DNA from 2 places in the Faecalibacillus sp. H12 genome. Region 2 is predicted to be linked to the other one. Evidence: a T-box and tRNA genes for the amino acid it is inferred to sense, from the RefSeq annotation. Region 2 holds a T-box; the other holds one or more tRNA genes.

Region 1 (10,150 bases), on a different contig from region 2:
CAAAAATATAATTATACTGGATTAACAGCCTTAAAAGAATCCAGTCGCTTAATGAAAGGAAATAAATGGACTTTGTTTAAATTAGAATTTTCTTTCTTTGGATGGATGATTTTAGCTGGTTTGGTTTCAGGCGTTGTGGCAATGTTTGTAGAAACGATTATGCCTATTCCTTTTTTAGCAACATTTATAACAGGGGTTGTTTCTACTTTCTTTAGTGCTTATTTTTATGATGTAAAGCTTAATACATGTTTTGCTGTTTTCTATGAAGAATTAGATTATGCAGATAAAAATAGTGTTGAGCTATAGTTGAAGGGATGTTTATGATGAATGAAAACTTTGCAGGAAAGATTAATGGAAAACAAAAAGCAATTGGATTTATTCTTTTATTTCCGTTATATTTATATGTCATACCAAGGTTTGCTAATTTTGGTATTTATCTTTTATTAAAGTATACAAATATTACAAGAGATACGACAATTTTAGGAATCTACTTAAATTTGATTTGTTCATTATTGAGTTTTGTTTTGGTTGTATGGCTTTTAAAAGATTTTTTGATAGATAATATAAAAAGATTTAAGGAACATTTTACAGATAATTTTGTTTATTCTATTACAATTGGTATTGTAATGATTTATGGAATTTCAATTGTTGCTAATATGATTATTAATTTTGTATTGGGTGGAGGATCAAATGATTCTGCCAATCAATTATTATTTGAAGATTATCTAAATAATGGTGCCTTATTGATGGCTTTTCAATCGGTTGTTTTAGCACCTATATTAGAAGAACTTTTATTTAGAGGACTTGTTTTTAGAAGTCTTAGAGATAAAAGTAAATGGTTAGCTATTTTTGCAAGTTCATTCTTATTTGGCTTTTTACACATTTATTCTGCTTTATTTGCTGGTGATCTATCGCAACTAATTTATTTGCTTTCCTATGGTGGAATGGGGTTTGCTTTTTCCTATGCTTATGAAAAAAGAAAAACAGTTTGTGTACCTATTTTAATGCATATGATCAATAATTTGGTTGCCATTATATTATTAGTTTTTATGTAAAACTCCGTATAGGAGTTTTTTATACTTTTATACCTTTTATTAGATAAGACCATGTTTTTTTACCAACGATGCCATCTACTTTTAAATTTCTATTATTTTGAAATTTCTTAACAGCTTTTTCGGTATTGATACCAAAGATACCATCAATTTTTAAGTTGAATCCTACAAAGTTAAGGCGTTCTTGAATGAGTCTTGTAATTTTTCCTTGGGCATCTCTTTTAACAGTAGGATACGTGCGAAAACCTTGTTTTTTAATTTCTTGATTTAAACGTTGCAACCAAGTATCTTCTAAAACAATATGATTTGAAGAAATAATTGTAGAAAATGGAAAATGGGTTCCTGGGCAATCTGTAGAAGCAACATCTTTATGTCTTTTAATGCTAGAAATGTGATATTTATTTTTTATATAAGAAACTAAATCAATTAAGGCATTGAGTTGTAAAGGATTCATTTCTTCTTTCATGAAATCTCCTTCAGCACAAATACCGATTGAATCATGATTTGCACCTTTAGCATGCGCTCCGATTGTATCTTCAGGTCTACCTTGATAAATCGTACCATCTTTTCTTACTAAGAAATGATATCCAATTCCACTCCAACCTTTTTTTAAATGCCACTGATGGATATCTTCTACACTACATGTTTTTGCTTGTGCATGATGCAAAATAATTTTATTTGTTTTATTTCTTTTGAACAATGGAGAAGCCCAGTTGTATTTTTTACGAATGATTTGCATAGTTCACCTCCCTATAGTACTTATATGCTTAAGATATAAGATGATATAGGTAAAATAAAAAATAGTTTATTAAAACTATTTTTGTACAAAGGTAATTACATCATTAGGTTGACAATCAAGAATCAAACATAATTTTTCAAGAGTGAGAGCTGTAATATTACTATTCTTTTTTAATCTGTCTAAAGTTTTATGATCAATACCACTTTTTAGAAGAACATATTGAGAAATCTGCTTTTCTTCCATTGTATGCCATAACGGTGAATAATCAATCATTGTTATGTCCTCCTTATATGTATAATTATATAGAATTATTCTTGCAAAAATATTGTGAACATATACACAATAACGTATAATATGATTTAGGTGATCAAAAATGGCAATGTATACTTTAAAAGGGATTGGTGAAATATCAACAGATGCTTTTGATGAAAAAATAACTTTAAGAAATCTATTACAACATTTTAGTTTTTATGATTTTATTATTGTAGATACAAAACAAAATATTCTTTTTCAATATAATTCAAATGATGATTGGTTTCATAATCTAATTAGTTTAAAGAAGTTTTATAATCAAGAAGTTATTACAGTATATAAAAAAGAAAATCATTTTTATATTTCAATAGATTTTTAAGAAATTTAATGATTTTCCTTGATTTTAAAAATAGATTGTATTAGAATATCATTGTTATCTCTCCGTAGCTCAGTTGGTAGAGCATCTGACTCTTAATCAGAGGGTCCACGGTTCGAGACCGTGCGGGGAGACCAATTGATAAAATGGCTTAAACACTAGGTTTTACTAGAGGTTTGAGCTTTTTTTATATCTTGTTTTAGAAACTTTGCTTGGTTAAACTAGGGCATATTAGGTTGAACTAAAAGTGTGCAAAAAAATGAAATATAATCTTATAACAAAATATTTAATGAAAAAAATGTAATTCTAAGTGAAAGTTCTACATTTTTTTATCATATATTTAATAAAATGTATGCTATAATTACAAAAGAGAGGGTGATTTTATGTTTTATAGTCAAACATGTGAAAATATAAAATTGATTATTTTTACGTTAGATGGTGGCTTATTAGATCTCAATAGACTAAGATATAATTATTATCGAAGTACATGTGAAACCTATCATAAAGTTGCTACTCGTGAAGATTTTTCTAAAATGCTTGGAAATATGAATACGATGTATGATCATTCTTTACTGTCTGATTATATTTCTGCTAAAGATTTTAATAGAATGGTTGAAAAGGATTTATTTGAATATATTAAATTAAAACCTAATATTAAAAGAGAAGGCGTTGATGAGTTGATTCAATATTGTAAACAAAAAGATATCAAGATTGCAGTATATACGACTCATAAAACAAAAAGAGCTATTCAATATTTACAACTTGCAAAGATCTATGAAAAAATTGATTTTTTAATTGGTGGAGATTCACGACTTAAACCTTTACCTGAAGTGGATGTTTTAGAGGTGACATGTCAACAAATGAACATTGATCCTTCTCATACAATGGTGGTTGCTAATTTTGAATCAATGGTTGAAGCGGCTAATCATTTACTTGCAAATGTTATTTACATGCCAGATTTAGTACCAGCCAGTGATAAGATAAAGGCCAGTGTTTATAAAACGACTAAAAATCATTTAGAAATTATGAATATGTTTTTATTTTCTAAGTATGATTCTGTGGAATTGTTTTCACCGCTTCTTGGAATGAATGCACAAATGGATTTAGAAACTTTGACACATACTCGAAATCAATTATTGGATAAATATAAAGATGATGAGCAATTAATTGCATTGGTTAATAGAACATATGATTATTTTAATGAAATCTTATCAAAACAATTTTTAATTAATGAGTTAGAAAAACAAGAAACAAAGAGATTTTCATTTGATGATGAACAAAATGATAATGTTCAAGGGGTTCATGATAAATTTAATGATGTTGTTTTAGAACAAGAGCAAGAAGATGAAATTTTACCTGATGAACAGGATGATACGTTTCTATTTTCTAAGGCATCTTCTTTGGATCCCCAAAGAATGAGTGAATTAATGGATATTATAAATGGAGATGCCGTAGATGAAAAAAGTCATGAAGAGAATAAAACAAATGAAGAAAATAAAAATAATACGATAGAACAAGAACATTGGTTAAATAAAGTAATTGATGTTGTTTATAATTTATTGATTTCGGTTATTATTGTATTTTTTGCTTTAATTGTACAAATTTTATTTCAAGGAAATTCTTCTAAACTTTCACAAATTATCAATATGATAATCGATGGTTATGTAGGAATTATAAATTTTATTTTTGGTGTGTTGTTTGATATTTTACATAGTTTTATAAGTGTAATACCATCATATAAAATGTTTGTTTATCATAATTCATCGCTATCATCAATGGCAGTAATTGCGTTATTGGCTATTATTTCAAATTTTATTTTAATAACTTTAATTAAGAAAATTGTTCAAATGTTGAAAAAAGACTAAAAATTAGTCTTTTTTTTAAAAAACTATTTACAAATGTAAAATTAGATGATATTATAAATGGGCACTGATGTGATGGAGACATACTCAAGAGGCTGAAGAGGCGCCCCTGCTAAGGGTGTAGGTCGGGAAACTGGCGCGAGGGTTCAAATCCCTCTGTCTCCGCCATTTTATTTGGTCTGGTAGTTCAGTTGGTTAGAATGCCGCCCTGTCACGGCGGAGGTCGCGGGTTCGAGTCCCGTCCAGACCGCCAAATAAAAAATAAACTGCTTATACAGCAGTTTTTATTTTATATATTTATCATTGTATGCTTTCATAATAGCGATGATTGTTTTAGAATCATGGATTTCATTATTCATGATTTTTTTATAGGCTTCATCTATTGGCATAGAGATAACGTCTATAAATTCATCTTCATCTCCTTCAAGGGGATTTTCAACTTTAAATAGACCTTTTGCTTCATATAAATGAATAACTTCATCACAATATCCTGTTGTTGGATATATTTCATTAATAAGTTCCATGGATTTACAACTATAACCAGTTTCTTCTTCCAATTCTCTTTTACCGGCAGGTCCAGCTTCTTCACCTAATTCTAATTTACCAGCAGGAATTTCTAAAGTATCTTTATTGTAGGCATATCTAAATTGTTTGACGAGCAAGATACAATCATCGACGACTGCTAAAATACCTACACCGCCATGATGTCTTATGATTTCTCTTGTTGCGAGCCTTTTGTTAGGACATTCTACCTGATCTTTATAGACTTTGATGATTTTTCCATCGTAGATTATTTCACTTTTAACTTTTTTTTCCATCTTTTTTACCTCGTTTATATTTTATAATTCTATTATACGTTATTTTGAAATGAATAAAATAAAAAAAGTATGCGGGGGTGCATACTTTTTTTTCATCTATTATTTACGTAAGGATGATAATAGGGGGATGTTAGAGTGAATGCGTTTCACTTAACAAATATATTATAACACGTTTATTTTTAATGTAAAGGGTTTCATAAAAATAAAAGATAACTTTAGCTTAGTCTATGTTATAATGACGTTGGTGATAGAAATGAAAAAAATAGTAATTAAAGAAAATGATGCAAATCAAAGAATCGATAAATATTTAAAAAAATTATTATGTAATGCACCTAGTAATTTTATATATAAGATGTTTAGAAAAAAAGATATTAAAATTAATGGTAAAAAAGTAAATGAAAAATATATTCTACAAAAAGATGATATTTTAGAAATGTTCCTTTATGATGATAAATTTAATGAATTTACAAAAGAAAAAGATATTTATGATTTAAAAAGAGAATTTAAAGTATTATATGAAGATCAAAATATTTTAATTGTTGATAAACCAGTAGGTTTATTAGTTCATGGGGATGCTAAAGAAAATGTAAATACGCTTTCTCATCAAGTTTTAAGTTATTTAAAAGAAAAAGGTGAATTGGATGTAGGCAGAGAGAGTACCTTTACTCCAGGACCAGTCCATCGTTTAGATCGTAATACAAGTGGGATCGTTATTTTTGGAAAGACTTTAGCTGCTTTGCAGGATTTAAATGAAATGATGAAAAAACGACATCATATTGAAAAATCATATATGACGATTTGTAAAGGAAAGCTTACTAAACAACAAGAACTCGTAGGATATGTTAAAAAGATAGATAATGAAGATCGTGTACGTTTTGTTAAAAAAGATGATAAAGATGCTCTAATGATGAAAACAATTGTAAAGCCAATAAGAACTACAAATGATTTTTCTTTAGTTGAAGTTAAAATTATTACAGGAAGAATGCATCAAATAAGAATACATTTATCAAGTATTGATCATCCAGTTATAGGTGATCGTAAATATGGTGATTTTGCTTTAAATAAACAAATGAAACAACAATTTGGATTAAATAATCAACTTTTACATGCCTATAAAATTAATTTTGTTGATCCGTTTGGTTCACTTAGTTATCTAAAAGGGAAAAAAATTATTTGTCCTAAGCCAACACAATTTAAAAAAATTGAAAAAAGTTTATTTGAAAGCGTTCTCTAAATACATATTTTATTGTATAATTTAGCTATAGTTTTAGGAGGAAATAGAATGAAATATTATATCGGTATCGATTTAGGTGGAACAAATGTAAGAACACTATTAGTAGATGAAAATGGTGAATCTTATAGTGAAGTTAAAGGACCTACTGAATGTCAAAATGGTCCGGATTATGTATGTGATAAGATAATAAAACAAATCGAATCATTAGATACATCTGTATGTGGTGGTTTGCAAGGTGTTGAAGGTATTGGAATTGGTGCTCCAGGGCCAGTAGATACAGAACTTGGTATCATGATTATGGCAAGTAACTTACCAGGATTTGAAAACTACCCAATTTGTCATAAATTAAAAGAAAAATTTGGATTACCAACTTTTATTGATAATGATGCCAATGTTGCAGGTTTAGCGGAAGCTATATTAGGTGCAGGAAAAGATTATAAAACAAATTATTTTATTACTTGTTCAACTGGTGTTGGTGGAGCATTTGTTGTTGATAAAAAATTAGTATCTGGTGGTAGAGGTCACGCTGGTGAAATTGGAAACATGATTCTTGTACCAGGTGGTTATAAACAAGGTGCTTTAAATCCAGGAGCTGTTGAAGGAGAAATTTCTGGTACTGCTCTTACAAGAAAAGGAAAAGAAGCTAAAGGCGATTTAGTAAAACATGCAGGTGATGTTTTCAAATTAGCTGCTGAAGGAGATGAAGCTTGTCAAAAAATTGCTGAAGAATTTATTGATGGTTTCTCTACATTACTTGCTAATGTTGCTCATACTGTAGATCCACATTGTTTTGTATTAGGTGGAGGAGTTTTCAAATCTAAAGCTTATTTCTGGGATGAACTTGAAAAAAGATTTAATAGTAAAATTCATGTAGGTATGAGAAATCATATTCCTCTATTATTTAAAGAAATTGATGATTGTGGTGCAATCGGTGCTGCCATGTTACCAATGTCTCAATTAGATTAAAAAGAAATAGCCCCTTAAAGGGGCTATTATTGTGTCTTATTGTTTTACTTTAATTTTGTTTTTGATATAATACACGAGAAGGAGGACGATTATGAAAAAAAGAGTCGTTTTAGGATTAAGTGGAGGTGTTGACTCTGCTGTAGCAGCTTATTTACTTAAACAACAAGGATATGAAGTTATTGGCGTATTTATGCGAAACTGGGATAGCCAATTAAATAATGATATTTTAGGTAATCCCACAAATGATAACGATATTTGTCCTCAAGAACAAGATTATAATGATGCTAAAGCAGTAGCTAAACATCTTGGAATAGAAATTAGAAGAGTCGATTTTATTAAAGAATATTGGGATAAAGTTTTTACGTATTTTATTGATGAATATGCTAAAGGAAGAACACCAAATCCTGATATTTTATGTAACAAACATATTAAATTCAAAGCGTTTTTAGAATACGCTGAAGAACTTAATGCAGATTTTATCGCAACAGGACATTATGCGCGTGTTGAACATCATGAAGGTAAAGATTCAGTGATGTTAAAAGGAATTGATCAAAATAAAGATCAAACATACTTTTTATGTCAACTTAATCAAAAACAATTACAAGCTTCTTTATTTCCTTTAGGAAATATTACAAAACAAAAAGTTAGAAAAATTGCTGAAGAATTAGATTTACCGGTAGCTCATAAAAAAGATAGTACAGGAATTTGTTTTATTGGAGAAAGAGACTTTAAACAATTCTTACAAAATTATATTCCAGCAAAACCTGGAAAGATGGTTGATATTCAAACTGGTAAAGTGATTGGTGATCATATTGGAATTATGTACTATACGATTGGTCAAAGAAAAGGTTTAGGTATTGGTGGTTCAGGTGACGCTTGGTTTGTTGTTGGGAAAAACTATGATAAAAATATTTTATATATTTGTCAAGGGGACCAAAATGATTGGTTAATGTCTACAGGTGCTTTAATTACAGATGTTAACTGGATACCAAGTATTAAACCTCAAGAAGCTATTAAATGTAATACAAAGTTTAGATATCGTCAAAAAGATAATCCAGTAACTCTCACTTTTATTGATGAAAATACTGTAAAATTAGAATTTGATCAACCTGTTAAATCTGTAACTCCAGGACAAGCAGCTGTTTTCTACGATGGAGATGTTTGTTTAGGTGGAGGAACGATTGAAAAAGTCTATAAAGACGGAAAAGAGATTGAATATCTATAATGTTAAAATATACAGGATATATTAGAAAGATTCGCTATTATAGCGAATCTTCTCATTATATAGTTGCATTATTAGAAGTAGAGGAAGATCAGGAACTTTTAACAATGAATGGCTATATGTCAAATTTTAATGATTATGATAAATATGCTTTTTATGGTGATTTTGAAATTCATCCTAAATATGGTCAACAATTTAAATTAGATCATTATGAAATTGTATTGAGTACAGATGAAGAAGAAATCATTAAATATTTATCAAGTCCATTATTTAAAGGAATTGGTCCTACACAAGCAAAATACATTGTTGATGCATTAGGAGAAAATGCACTTTCTTTAATCAAAGAAGATAAACATCATTTAGATTTAGTTAAAGGAATGACAGTGGCTAAAAGAGAACTTATTTATGAAGTATTGACTTCTAATGATTATGATCAAGAAGTCACACAATTCTTTATGGGCCATGGTATTTCTTTAAGACATATTGGTATTATTCAAGAAACTTATAAAGAAAAAACATTAGAAATTTTACAAAATCATCCATATCAATTAGTAGAAGACATTGATGGTATTGGTTTTAAAACAGCAGATGAACTTGCTTTAAAAACAGGAGGAACTTTAGATAACCCAGATCGTTTAAAAGCAGGGGTTATTTATAGTATTAAACAAAGTTGTTTTTCATCAGGAAGTATGTATGTATTTTATGGTGAAATAAAAAAAGCTTTTCATAAAATTATTTATCATATTGATGATGAGGTTTTTGATGAATATCTCAATACTTTAGTAGAAGAAGGAAGAGTCATCAAAGAAGGAGAATATTATTATGATAAAGAGCTTTATGAAAGTGAAGAAATCATTGCAAATTTTTTACACAAAATAAATGATTATCCAGAAGAATTTTATGATGAAAATGAATTAGAAAGACTGCTTGATAACTATCAGGATAAATTTGGTATTGTCTATTCAACAAAACAAAAAGAAGCAATCGAGTACTTTTTAAAATATCCAATGATGATTTTAACCGGAGGACCAGGAACGGGGAAAACAACAGTTGTTAAAGCGCTGATTCAAATCTATCGAACACTTTATCCAGAAGATGCAATTTCTCTGGTAGCACCTACAGGAAGAGCAGCGAAAAGATTAAGTGAATTAACAGGTTTGGATGCTTGTACGATTCATCGAGAACTTAAATGGGATTTACATAAAAATTCATTTGCGATGAATCGAAATAATCCTTTAAGTAGTCAAGTTTTAATTATTGATGAGTTTTCGATGGTTGATAGCTTACTTTTATCTAAATTGTTTGATGCAAGCAGACGTGTTCATAAAGTGTTGTTTATTGGTGATTATCATCAACTTCCTTCAGTAGCACCAGGAAATGTTTTAAAAGATTTTATTGAAAGTCAATTAAAAGTTATTGAATTGGATGAGATTTATCGTCAATCAAAAGATTCAGGAATTGTGCAATTGGCACATCAATTAATTCATCAAGAAGTGAATGATTTATCATTGTTTGAACAATATAAAGATATTCATTTTTATAATAGTACCAATTTTGAAATTATTAAAAATGTGACAACAATTGTAAAAAAAGCAATAGAAAATGGCTATGATCAAAATGATATACAAG
Region 2 (10,542 bases):
TGAAAGTTATTACTCCCCTCAAAAGCATGGTGGTGCTCATCGCACCTATAAATCACTTGCTTCTGTTGAAACTTGGAAAGCCAAAGGTATCGATGATCCTATTGCCTATTTTCAAAAAGAAGTGGACGAACTCAACAAAAATAATAAAAACAAGAATTCTCTTAAGATTTCCGATCATTCTCCTGAACTCTATCTTGGATATTTTCCATTCATATCCATGATGAATAAAATGGATATCAAAAAGTATGTCGACTATTTCAATCTGCATAATTCTTTTGAGTTTGACCTTTACGAACTTCTTTCATCTCTTATCTATGCTCGTCTTGTTAATCCATGCAGTAAGCATAGAACTTTTCATGAGGTCCTTCCTCAACTAAGAGACGGCGTTCACTTTTCTTATTATCAGCTTCTTGATGGTCTTGAATTCATCGGCAATGACTACGGCAAGTTTATCGAAATCTTTAATGAACAGACAAAGAAATTCTATGATATCAATACTTCCAAGACCTACTTTGACTGCAGTAATTTTTATTTTGAAATAGACAGAGAAGATGACTTTAGAAGAAAAGGTCCTTCTAAAGAAAACAGAAAAGATCCCATTGTCGGCTTAGGACTGCTTCTTGATGCAAATCAAATTCCTATTGGCATGGAACTGTTTCCTGGCAACGAAAGTGAAAAGCCCATACTGAGAAATGTCATCAAAAAACTGAAAGCTAAAAATCAAATCAAAGGGAAAACCATCCATGTTGCAGATAAAGGATTGAACTGTGCACAGAATATCGCCTTTTCCAAAGAAAACGGAGATGGCTATCTCTTCTCAAAATCAGTAAAATCCTTACCTGAAAAAGAAAAGACATGGATACTGTTGGATAATGATGATTGGAAGGATGTAAGAAGCAGAGATGGCACACTGTTATACAGATATAAATCATGTGTCGAAAAATTTCCATACACTTTTGAAATAGATGGTAAAAAGAAAACCCTCTGCTTTACAGAAAAAAGACTTGTTACCTATAATCCAAAACTGGCCTCAAAGAAAAAATATGAAATAGCCAAACAGATTGAAAAAGCAAGAAACCTCTGTTACAGTCAGGCAAAACGATCAGAATATGGAGATTTAGGAAAGTATGTCGATTTCATTGATGAAGACGGAGAGAAAGCCAAGGCCTCAATAAACGAATCAATGATTGAAAAAGAGCTAAAGTTTGCAGGATACAATATGCTTGTTACTTCAGAAAAGGATATGGATGATATTGATATCTATAATACATATCACAATCTATGGAGGATAGAAGAATCCTTCAGAATAATGAAGTCTGATTTAGATGCACGCCCTGTATTTCTTCAAAAAGAAAACAGCATAAAGGGACACTTCCTGATCTGTTATCTTGCCGTACTGTTAGAAAGAATATTCCAGTTTAAGATATTGGATAATCAATACAGCACACATCAAATCATGAAATTCATTAGAAGCTTTAAGGTGGTCAAAGGTGAAAGTAAATATATCAATGTAACGGCATCAAGTGAATTTATAAAAGAATTCGAAAAGATTACAAATCTTCCACTTACAAATTACTATTTGACAGAGCGGCAAATTAGACAGATATTCAATTATAAGATTTAAACGAAAAAGCAATAGAGATTCTATCTTGAATTCCTACTGCTTTTTTACTATCACTATATTTTAATGCTGGATACCAAAGTCAGGTAATATTCAAGTTTATACTAAAGAATTAATTTTATAAAAACTCCACATTCGTTTCGATAAATTTTTTTATACCAATAGAAAGATTCTTTTCATCTTTTATTAATCTTATAACTATTGTTTGATCTCTTTTCATGTTTATCAAACCTTTCTTTTCTCTCCCAAGCATGCCGAATTGTGTATGCAAATTGATATATATTTATTCACATATCTATTTATATGTTATATATGATATTTAATAATAAATATTGACATTCAGCTATTCGCTAAAGAAAAAATAAAAGGCACATAAATACTTTTCTTCATAGTATTTACATGCCCTTTTAATTAAATTTGTATTCTTTTTGTGTCCGCGACACACTCTCGACACATTATATACCTTAGTTATAATAACTCTAAATGAGTATATAAGCATACATAAACCTAAAAAACATTGATTACATGCGGTTATTTAAATTTGTATAAATTTGTACTATTTGTTTCTTGGTTTCATTTGAGGGAATAAGATAACTTCTTGAATAGATTCTTGTCCAGTTAATAACATAACTAATCTATCAATACCCATACCCATTCCACCTGTTGGTGGTAAACCGTATTCTAGAGCTTCTACGTAATCTAAATCCATTTCGTTTGCTTCATCATTTCCTAATTCTTTTTCTTTTAATTGATCAGCAAATCTTTCATATTGATCGATTGGATCATTTAATTCAGTAAATGCGTTAGCATATTCGTTTCCACAGATGAATAATTCAAAACGTTGTGTGAAACGTGGGTCTTCTAAATTCTTTTTAGCAAGTGGTGAGATTTCAATTGGATGACCATATACAAATGTTGGTTCAACAATTGTTTCTTCTACATATTTTTCAAAGAATTCATTGATAATATGTCCATAACCAAAGTGAGCTTCTACTTCAATACCATGTTCTTCAGCTAATTTTTTAGCATCTTCAAATGACATATGTTCATTGAAATCAATACCAGTCTTTTCTTTAATAGCTTCTGTCATAGAAACACGTTTAAATCCTGGAGCTAAAGAAATATGATGTCCTTTATAATCTAATTCATAAGTTCCATTAACTTCCATAGCTGCATTAGAAATAATACCTTCAGTTAAATCCATCATTCCTTCAAGATCACTAAATGCTTTATAAACTTCAATTGTAGTAAATTCAGGGTTATGAGTTCTATCCATACCTTCATTTCTGAATAAACGTCCAATTTCATAAACAGCATCCATACCACCAACAATTAATCTCTTTAAAGATAATTCAGTCGCAATACGTAAATAGAAATCAGTATCTAATGTATTATGATGAGTAACGAATGGTCTTGCAGCTGCTCCACCTAAGATTGGATTTAATACAGGTGTTTCAACTTCTACATAGTTTTTACTATCTAAATAATGTTGAATTGAACGAATGATTCTTGGTCTTGTAAACGCAATTTTTTTAGCATCTTCATTCATGATTAAGTCAACATATCTTCTTCTATATCTTTCTTCAATATCACTTAAACCATGGAATTTTTCTGGTAAAGGACGTAATGCTTTTGTTAAATGTGTATATTCACTTACTTTAATTGAACATTCTCCAGTATTTGTCATAAATACTGTACCTTTAACCCCAATAATATCTCCAATATCACCTTTTTTAACGATTTCATAAGCATCTTCACCAATAGTATCTTTTCTTACATATAATTGGATTTGTCCATCTCTATCTTGAATATGCATGAAACATACTTTACCTTTACGACGTTTAGTCATAATTCTACCAGCTACAGATACTTCTACAGCCATTTCTTCTAATTCTTCATGAGTTTTTTCACCATATTGTTCTTTAATACCTTTTGAATAAGCAGTTACATCAAATCTTTGACCAAAAGGATCAATCCCTTTATCAATAAGTTCTTGCATTTTTTCTCTACGAACAAGTTCTTGTTCACTAAATTTTCTTTCTTCCATAATTTCCTCCTAAAATATAAAAAACTCTCCATCCCATGGGACGAGAGCTAAATCGTGTTACCACCCAAATTCATCAATAGGTCACCCTATTAACCTCAATAACTATCTATTAATAGTCTTGCCTATAACGTGGCTTACGTCATCTTATCAAAACATCCAAGATGCAGCTCCTAGTCTTTATTCATAATAGTTTCATTATCTTTTCCACCAACCAAGACTCTCTTTGAATGAAGTGCTATTATTACTTGTCTATTCATTGCCTTTATTTCTACTTCGTTATCTTAACTTAATTCAAATTTATTGTCAATATAAGCGATAAAATTAGTTTTAATAATGAAAAAATGCACGTAAGTGCATTAATCATGAATCTTATTATTTAAAACCATTCTTACAAAATCAGGTTCAAAATGTTTAGCTCTTGATCCTGAATATCCCATATCTAATAATGAAATTTGTTTCATTTCTTCTTCATTTAATTCAAAATCAAAGATATCTATATTTTCTTTAATTCTTTCTACATGTGTTGATTTTGGAATAACAACGACTCCTCTTTGTACATTCCATCTTAGAATTACTTGTCCTACAGACTTATTATATTTAGCTGCAATTCCTTTTAACATTTCATCTTCAAATGGATTATATCTTCCTCCACCTAGTGGTGCCCATGCTTCTGGAATAACATCATAATATTTCATTGTTTCTAATGCCTTTTCTTGAGTGTAATATGGATGGAGTTCTACTTGATTGACTACTGGTTTTACTTTAACAACTTCACAGAAGTTTGTAAGAATATTTGGATAGAAGTTAGAAACACCGATTGCTTTTAATTTACCTTCTTGATAAGCAGTTTCCATGGCTCTCCAAGCACTGAAATAATCACCACAAGCTTGATGTAATAAATATAAATCAAAATATTCTAAACCACTTTTTTCTAAAGAAGCTTCAATTCCTTTTTGGGCACTTTCGTAATCCATCATATCTTGTACCCATAATTTAGAAGTAATAAATAAATCTTCTCTTGTACAAAGACCATCAGCAATTGCTCTTTTTACAGCAGCTCCTACAGCATCTTCATTATAATAAGCAGCAGCTGTATCAATTAAACGATATCCCGCTTTAATTGCTTGATAAACTGATTCTTCACATTCTTTTTTATCTGGTACTCTAAAAACACCAAAACCTACCATTGGCATTTTTAAACCATTATTTAATGTAACATATTCCATTATATGATCCCCCTTTTGCTTATATTTTAAATCATCTATATAAATCTTCAAATACTTATTAACTATCATCTATCATACATTTAAAGCATAAAAAAAGAACCTCTCGGTTCTCCTCTATTATTTTTTAGTAGTTTTTTTAGCAGTTGTTGCTTTTTTAACAACTGGTTTAGCTTCTTTAGCAGCTACAGCTTTAGCTGGTGCTTTTTTAGCTGGTGCTTTTTTTGCAGCTGTTTTTTTAACAACTTCTGGATATTCAGGCATAGCATTAACATCTAATTCACCTTTTAATTCAGAACCATCTTTTTTAATTGCTACAAAGAAAACTTTAGCAGTTTCAGGTAAGTAATAAATATTTAAAGTTTCAACTTCTGTTGTTTTTACACCTTGTTCTTTTAAAGTTTCTTTAACGTATTTATCTAAATCACCATTTTTAACATTCTTTTCTTGGTATTGTACTTCGATCATTGTTTTCATATTCTCTCACTTCAAAACCTCAGTTTTTACTTCCTCCTTGGTAAGTATTCTATACCATTTTTTTTATTTGTAAAGTGTTTTTCTTAAGAAAAAGCGCATGAAATCAACGTTTTTCTCTAATTACTTATCATAAGAATAAAATATTGTTTTATCTTCAAACCTTTTATCTTAATTTGTAAAAAAATAGAATTGGAAACCCAATTCTATTTCTTAGATTTTGAATCAATAATCATGATAAACTTAGTTTTAGCTTCTACACCGTCTTTACTATCTGCAAATATTTTATAATCATTAGCTAAATCAACAAGTTCTTGTGTTGTATCTACATCTTTTTTCACTGTATCATTTAAAACACTAGAAATCTTATCTAAACCTTTACTTTTAAATAAAGTTAAACCATCAACTAAAGCATCACTACCTTGAGCTAATTGATTTGATGCCGTTTTTAATTGACTACTTGCTTGTACCAAAGTATTAGATCCATCACTTAATGAAGATAATCCTTCACTTAATTGTTTAGAACCATCAACAGCACTCTTAGCTCCTTCTTTTAATTGAGCAACTCCATCTGTATAACTTTGTAATCCTTGATAGAATTTGTTATATGAATCTAATTGTGCTAAAGCTGTTTTGATTGATGGTTGATTTTCTGCTGGTAATTTTGCCATTAAACCATTTAAAACTGTTTGATAATTATCAATTGTCAATTCAATAGACATTCCTGTAGCAGCCAATTGATTATTAATTTGTGTTTGTGTTGTTGTTAATAAAGTATTAAATACTTGTTTTGCTCCACCAACTAATGTTGCACTTTGTCCATCTAAAGTAATTAATCCATTATAAAGTGTTTCGATACCTGTTGTTAATTTTTGTGATCCTACAAGAGCAGAAGCTGCACCTGTTTTTAAAGATCCTACACCTTGATCAAATTCACTGTATTTAGAAGCATATTGTTTTAAGCCTGATTGTAATGTTTGCCCACCAGCAATAATTTGGTCAAATGATGAATTTAATGTATCTACACTATCATAAACATCATTTAAATCATCAAAATTAATATCTGTTTCAGATAATAATGATGGTGTTGCTACTGACATTAAACTATTTAATTTAAACTTTGTTGTATCATATTTAATTGTTACAGAATTTAATTTTTCTAAATCTTTATTATTATCATAGTTCTTTGATAATCCTGGAGCAGCAATTGCCATAATGATATTAGAAGAACCATTACTAATTACTTTACCATTTGTAACTTCAATATTAGAATTTGTTTTTGTTGGTAACATTGTTCCTGTTGTAACGACAAAAGGAACATAAAGTTCTTTACCATCAACAGTTTGTTTTTCATTATTTGTATAATCAATTTGAATTTCTACTTTACCCTTTTTACCAAGCATATCTTTTAACTTCGTTTTCTTACCATCCAATTTATAAGTTACTTTCATTGAAACAGGTAATGAATTTGTTGTTTTACCTTGGTAATAAATGTCTTGTCCATCTGTTGTTTGCCATACCAAACTAGAACCATCTTGTTTAAATGTTTCTTTACCATTAATATTTTTAATATTTTTTAATGATGATTGATCATCTAATGATGTTTCATTTTGATCATTGATAAGATGTTCAGAAACAACTGTTGTTTTTTCTGAACCATTTGTTTTTAACTTACTATAAACTGTTTTTTCTTTTGAATAGGCAAAGGCAGGAACAATTGAGCTCATGACCATTGTCATTACAACTGCTGAAGAAGTGATTAATTTTGCTTTTTTCATCTTAACATTCCCCTTTTACATTATTTTTTAATTGTTTAAAACCGATAGAAGTATGAATAATAACTTTATCAAATACAAGTAAGATTGCTGGAATAACACAAATAACAATAAACATTGAAATAAGTGCTCCTCTTGACATTAAATTACATAATGATCCAATCATATTCAATTTAGAAATCATTCCTACTCCAAATGTTGCTGCAAAGAATGACATTCCAGAAACAAAGATTGAACCTGCAGAATTACTAATTGCATTATCCATTGCTTTAATCTTATCAATACCATTTTTTCTATTTTCCAAATATTTTGTTGTAAGTAAAATAGCATAATCAATTGTTGCTCCAAGTTGAATTGTTCCAATAACAATAGAGGCAACAAATGGTAAAACATCACCTGTGTAATAACTGATTGCCATATTGATAAAGATAGCAAGTTCAATTCCAGAAACTAACAATACTGGAAGTGAAACTGATTTTAAAACAAATAACATAATGATAAAAATAATTCCAATAGATGCAATACTTACATTCTTAAAGTCTTCATCTGCTATATTAACCAAATCCTTCATGCATGGACCTTCCCCTGCCATTATAGCATTTTTATCATATTTTTTGATAATATGATCAATTTTATCAATTACTTTATTTAATTTATTGGTTGCAATCTCTTCAGTAGAATTGACAAATATCATTTTATAACGATCACTTTCAAAGATATCTTTTACATCATCCGGGATCATTTCATCAGGAATTGCTAGATTTGATAACTCTGATGGTGATAAAACAAGATTAACAGATTCAACATTTTCTATTTCATTAACCATTTTATTTAAATCATTTTCTTTAATATCTTTATTTACTAAAATAACTTGTGAAGCAACTAAATCAAATTCATCACTTAATTTACTATTAGCGACACAACTTTTTAAATCTTGTGGTAAATCTTTTGTTAAATTATAATAACTTTTAACATGTGCATTTCCATAATAAGCTGGATAAGCAATAACTAATGCGACTAATAAAATAATTTTATAATGTTTAACAACAAAATTTTTAACAACATTAAATGATGGAATAATTGGTTTATGTTTTGTCTTAAAGACAAGTTTATCAAATACTAATAAAAATGCTGGGAAAATTGTAACTGTTGAAAGGACCCCAATAAAGACACCTTTTGCCATTACAATACCAATATCTGAACCTAATGTTAATTGCATTGTACATAACGCTAAAAATCCAGCAATAGTTGTAAGTGAGCTACCTGCAATAGAAACAAGTGTATCACCAATGGCTAATGTCAAGGCTTCATCATTTGTCTTCACTTTCAATTTAGCTTGTTCATATTTATGATATAAGAAAATTGAAAAGTCTGTTGTAACTCCTAATTGTAAAACAGCAGCAATTGCCTTTGTAATATATGAAATTTGACCTAAGAAAATATTAGATCCCATATTATAAAGAATTGCTAGTCCGATGTTTCCTAATAATAGAAATGGAACAACATAACTATCTAACGATGCCATTAAAACAATTAAAACTAAAATAACAGCAACAATAACATAAGTAATAATTTCACTATCAGCAACAATACTTGTATCTAAAGTAGAAGCTGACATTCCACCAATACGAACAACTTTATCACTGGTGATTTCTCTCATTTGTGTAATTGCATCAATGGCTACTGTACTATCTTTAAAAGTAACCAACATCAATTCACTATTACCTTTTTTAAATTGTTTTGTTACATCACTTGGTAACATTTCTTTAGGAATTGTTGTTCCAATCATATCATTGGCTGATACAACTTTGACAACTCCCTCAATATCTTTATATTTTTCTTCTAAATCTAAGACATCTTTTGATGACATATTTTCGACAACACACATCGCAAAAGATCCCATATCAAAATCCTCAGCTAATATATCTTGTCCTTTCATCGTATCAATATCTTCTGGTAGATAAACAAGAATATCATAATTGATATCTGTATTGATGTATCCAAATAATGATGGAATACATAGAAGAATTGATGCAATAACAATTAGTATTCTATGTTTTACAACAAATTTACCAATTGCTTCTCCTAGCTTTTTCATAGTTCACCCTCCTAAATGACCTTTGGTCAGTTATGATAGTAGCATTTAAATGACCATCGGTCAATATATAAATGACTAAAAGTCATTTTTTTATATTTTTATTTGACTTTTCAAATTTTAGAACATAAAATATTTCTAAAAGGATGTGTTAAAATGGCAATTCAAGATATAAAATCAAAGATAAATGATAATAAACAAGAAAAAGAACGTAAGCTTTTAAATACCGCTTTACATTTATTTACTGAAAAAGGAATTAAAAAAACATCTATTCAAGATATTGTTCATGAAGCAGGAATTGCTAAAGGAACTTTTTATTTGTATTTTAAAGATAAATATGAACTTCAAGATGTTTTACTTGCAAAGACTTCTCATGAATTCTTTGCGAATGCTTGTAAAAAAGCCAATCAACATCACTTTGATCGTTTAGATGATAAAATTGTTTTTATTATAGATTCTATTATTAATGAATTAATTGATCGTCCTAACATTCTTAAGTTTATTCAAAAGAACTTGTCTTTAGGACTTTATAGTGAAAAGTTAACTGATTTATTAGATAGTGAAGAATTAGGAATTAAGGAATTATTTATAAGAGAAGTAAAAGAAAAGGATATTCCTTTAGAATATCCTGAAATGACTTTATTTATGATTATTGAACTTGTCAGTTCAACTGTTTTTACTTCAATTGTTGAAAAACAACCACTTCCAATAGATGAATTTAAACCTCATCTCTATAAAACGATTCGTTTACTTATTAATGAAAAAGAGCTTTAAAGCTCTTTTTTATAATGTATCTAAAAATTGTTCATAATCTTTAAGAATTTTTTCTAATTCTTCATACGTATTTACTTTTGAAAGTTCATTTTTAACAGCAGACGAATTTTTTAAACCTTTGATATACCAAGGAGCATGTCCTCTCATTTGTGACATAGCAATTCTTTCAGGTTCAATCGTCATCAACCTTTTAGCATGTGTTAAACACCATGCTATTTTTTCTTTATAAGTTGGTTCAGGTATATCTGTTCCATGTTCTAAACTTTCTACAACTTGTTTAATAAGCCATGGATTTCCAAGTGCTGCACGACCAATCATAATTGCATCACAGCCTGTTTCTTCAAGCATTCTTCTAGCATCTTCTACACTTCTAATATCACCGTTTCCAATAACAGGAATACTAACTGCTTCTTTAACCTCTTTAATAATTGACCAATCAGCATGACCTTCATACATTTGTGAACGTGTTCTACCATGAACAGCAATGGCACTAGCTCCTGCTTTTTCAATTAATTTAGCTACTTCTACCGCAT

What was found. A T-box is a leader RNA that pairs with one kind of tRNA and senses whether it is charged. The one in region 2 lies ahead of lysS (lysine--tRNA ligase), so its partner is inferred to be a tRNA-Lys.
Region 1: it encodes a tRNA-Lys, which carries the amino acid that the T-box ahead of lysS (lysine--tRNA ligase) is inferred to sense. The anticodon was not compared.

Annotation. Positions count from the first base shown of each region.
Region 1 is NZ_JABWDK010000001.1:120,809-130,958, forward strand. Features, by position in the region: gene HUU89_RS00715 (DUF975 family protein) at 1-306, shown strand, start outside; gene HUU89_RS00720 (CPBP family intramembrane glutamic endopeptidase) at 321-1,055, shown strand; gene HUU89_RS14840 (N-acetylmuramoyl-L-alanine amidase) at 1,075-1,791, opposite strand; gene HUU89_RS00730 (helix-turn-helix domain-containing protein) at 1,867-2,064, opposite strand; gene HUU89_RS00735 (hypothetical protein) at 2,165-2,422, shown strand; tRNA gene HUU89_RS00740 (tRNA-Lys) at 2,481-2,556, shown strand; gene HUU89_RS00745 (HAD hydrolase-like protein) at 2,803-4,284, shown strand; tRNA gene HUU89_RS00750 (tRNA-Ser) at 4,359-4,449, shown strand; tRNA gene HUU89_RS00755 (tRNA-Asp) at 4,458-4,534, shown strand; gene HUU89_RS00760 (NUDIX hydrolase) at 4,566-5,099, opposite strand; gene HUU89_RS00765 (RluA family pseudouridine synthase) at 5,353-6,333, shown strand; gene HUU89_RS00770 (ROK family protein) at 6,382-7,299, shown strand; gene mnmA (tRNA 2-thiouridine(34) synthase MnmA) at 7,391-8,524, shown strand; gene HUU89_RS00780 (ATP-dependent RecD-like DNA helicase) at 8,524-10,150, shown strand, end outside.
Region 2 is NZ_JABWDK010000019.1:6,866-17,407, forward strand. Features, by position in the region: gene HUU89_RS10760 (IS1634 family transposase) at 1-1,624, shown strand, start outside; gene lysS (lysine--tRNA ligase) at 2,178-3,668, opposite strand; T-box leader at 3,702-3,934, opposite strand; gene HUU89_RS10770 (aldo/keto reductase) at 4,025-4,894, opposite strand; gene HUU89_RS14760 (DUF6465 family protein) at 5,012-5,368, opposite strand; gene HUU89_RS10780 (hypothetical protein) at 5,572-7,143, opposite strand; gene HUU89_RS10785 (efflux RND transporter permease subunit) at 7,145-9,238, opposite strand; gene HUU89_RS10790 (TetR/AcrR family transcriptional regulator) at 9,392-10,009, shown strand; gene dusB (tRNA dihydrouridine synthase DusB) at 10,019-10,542, opposite strand, start outside.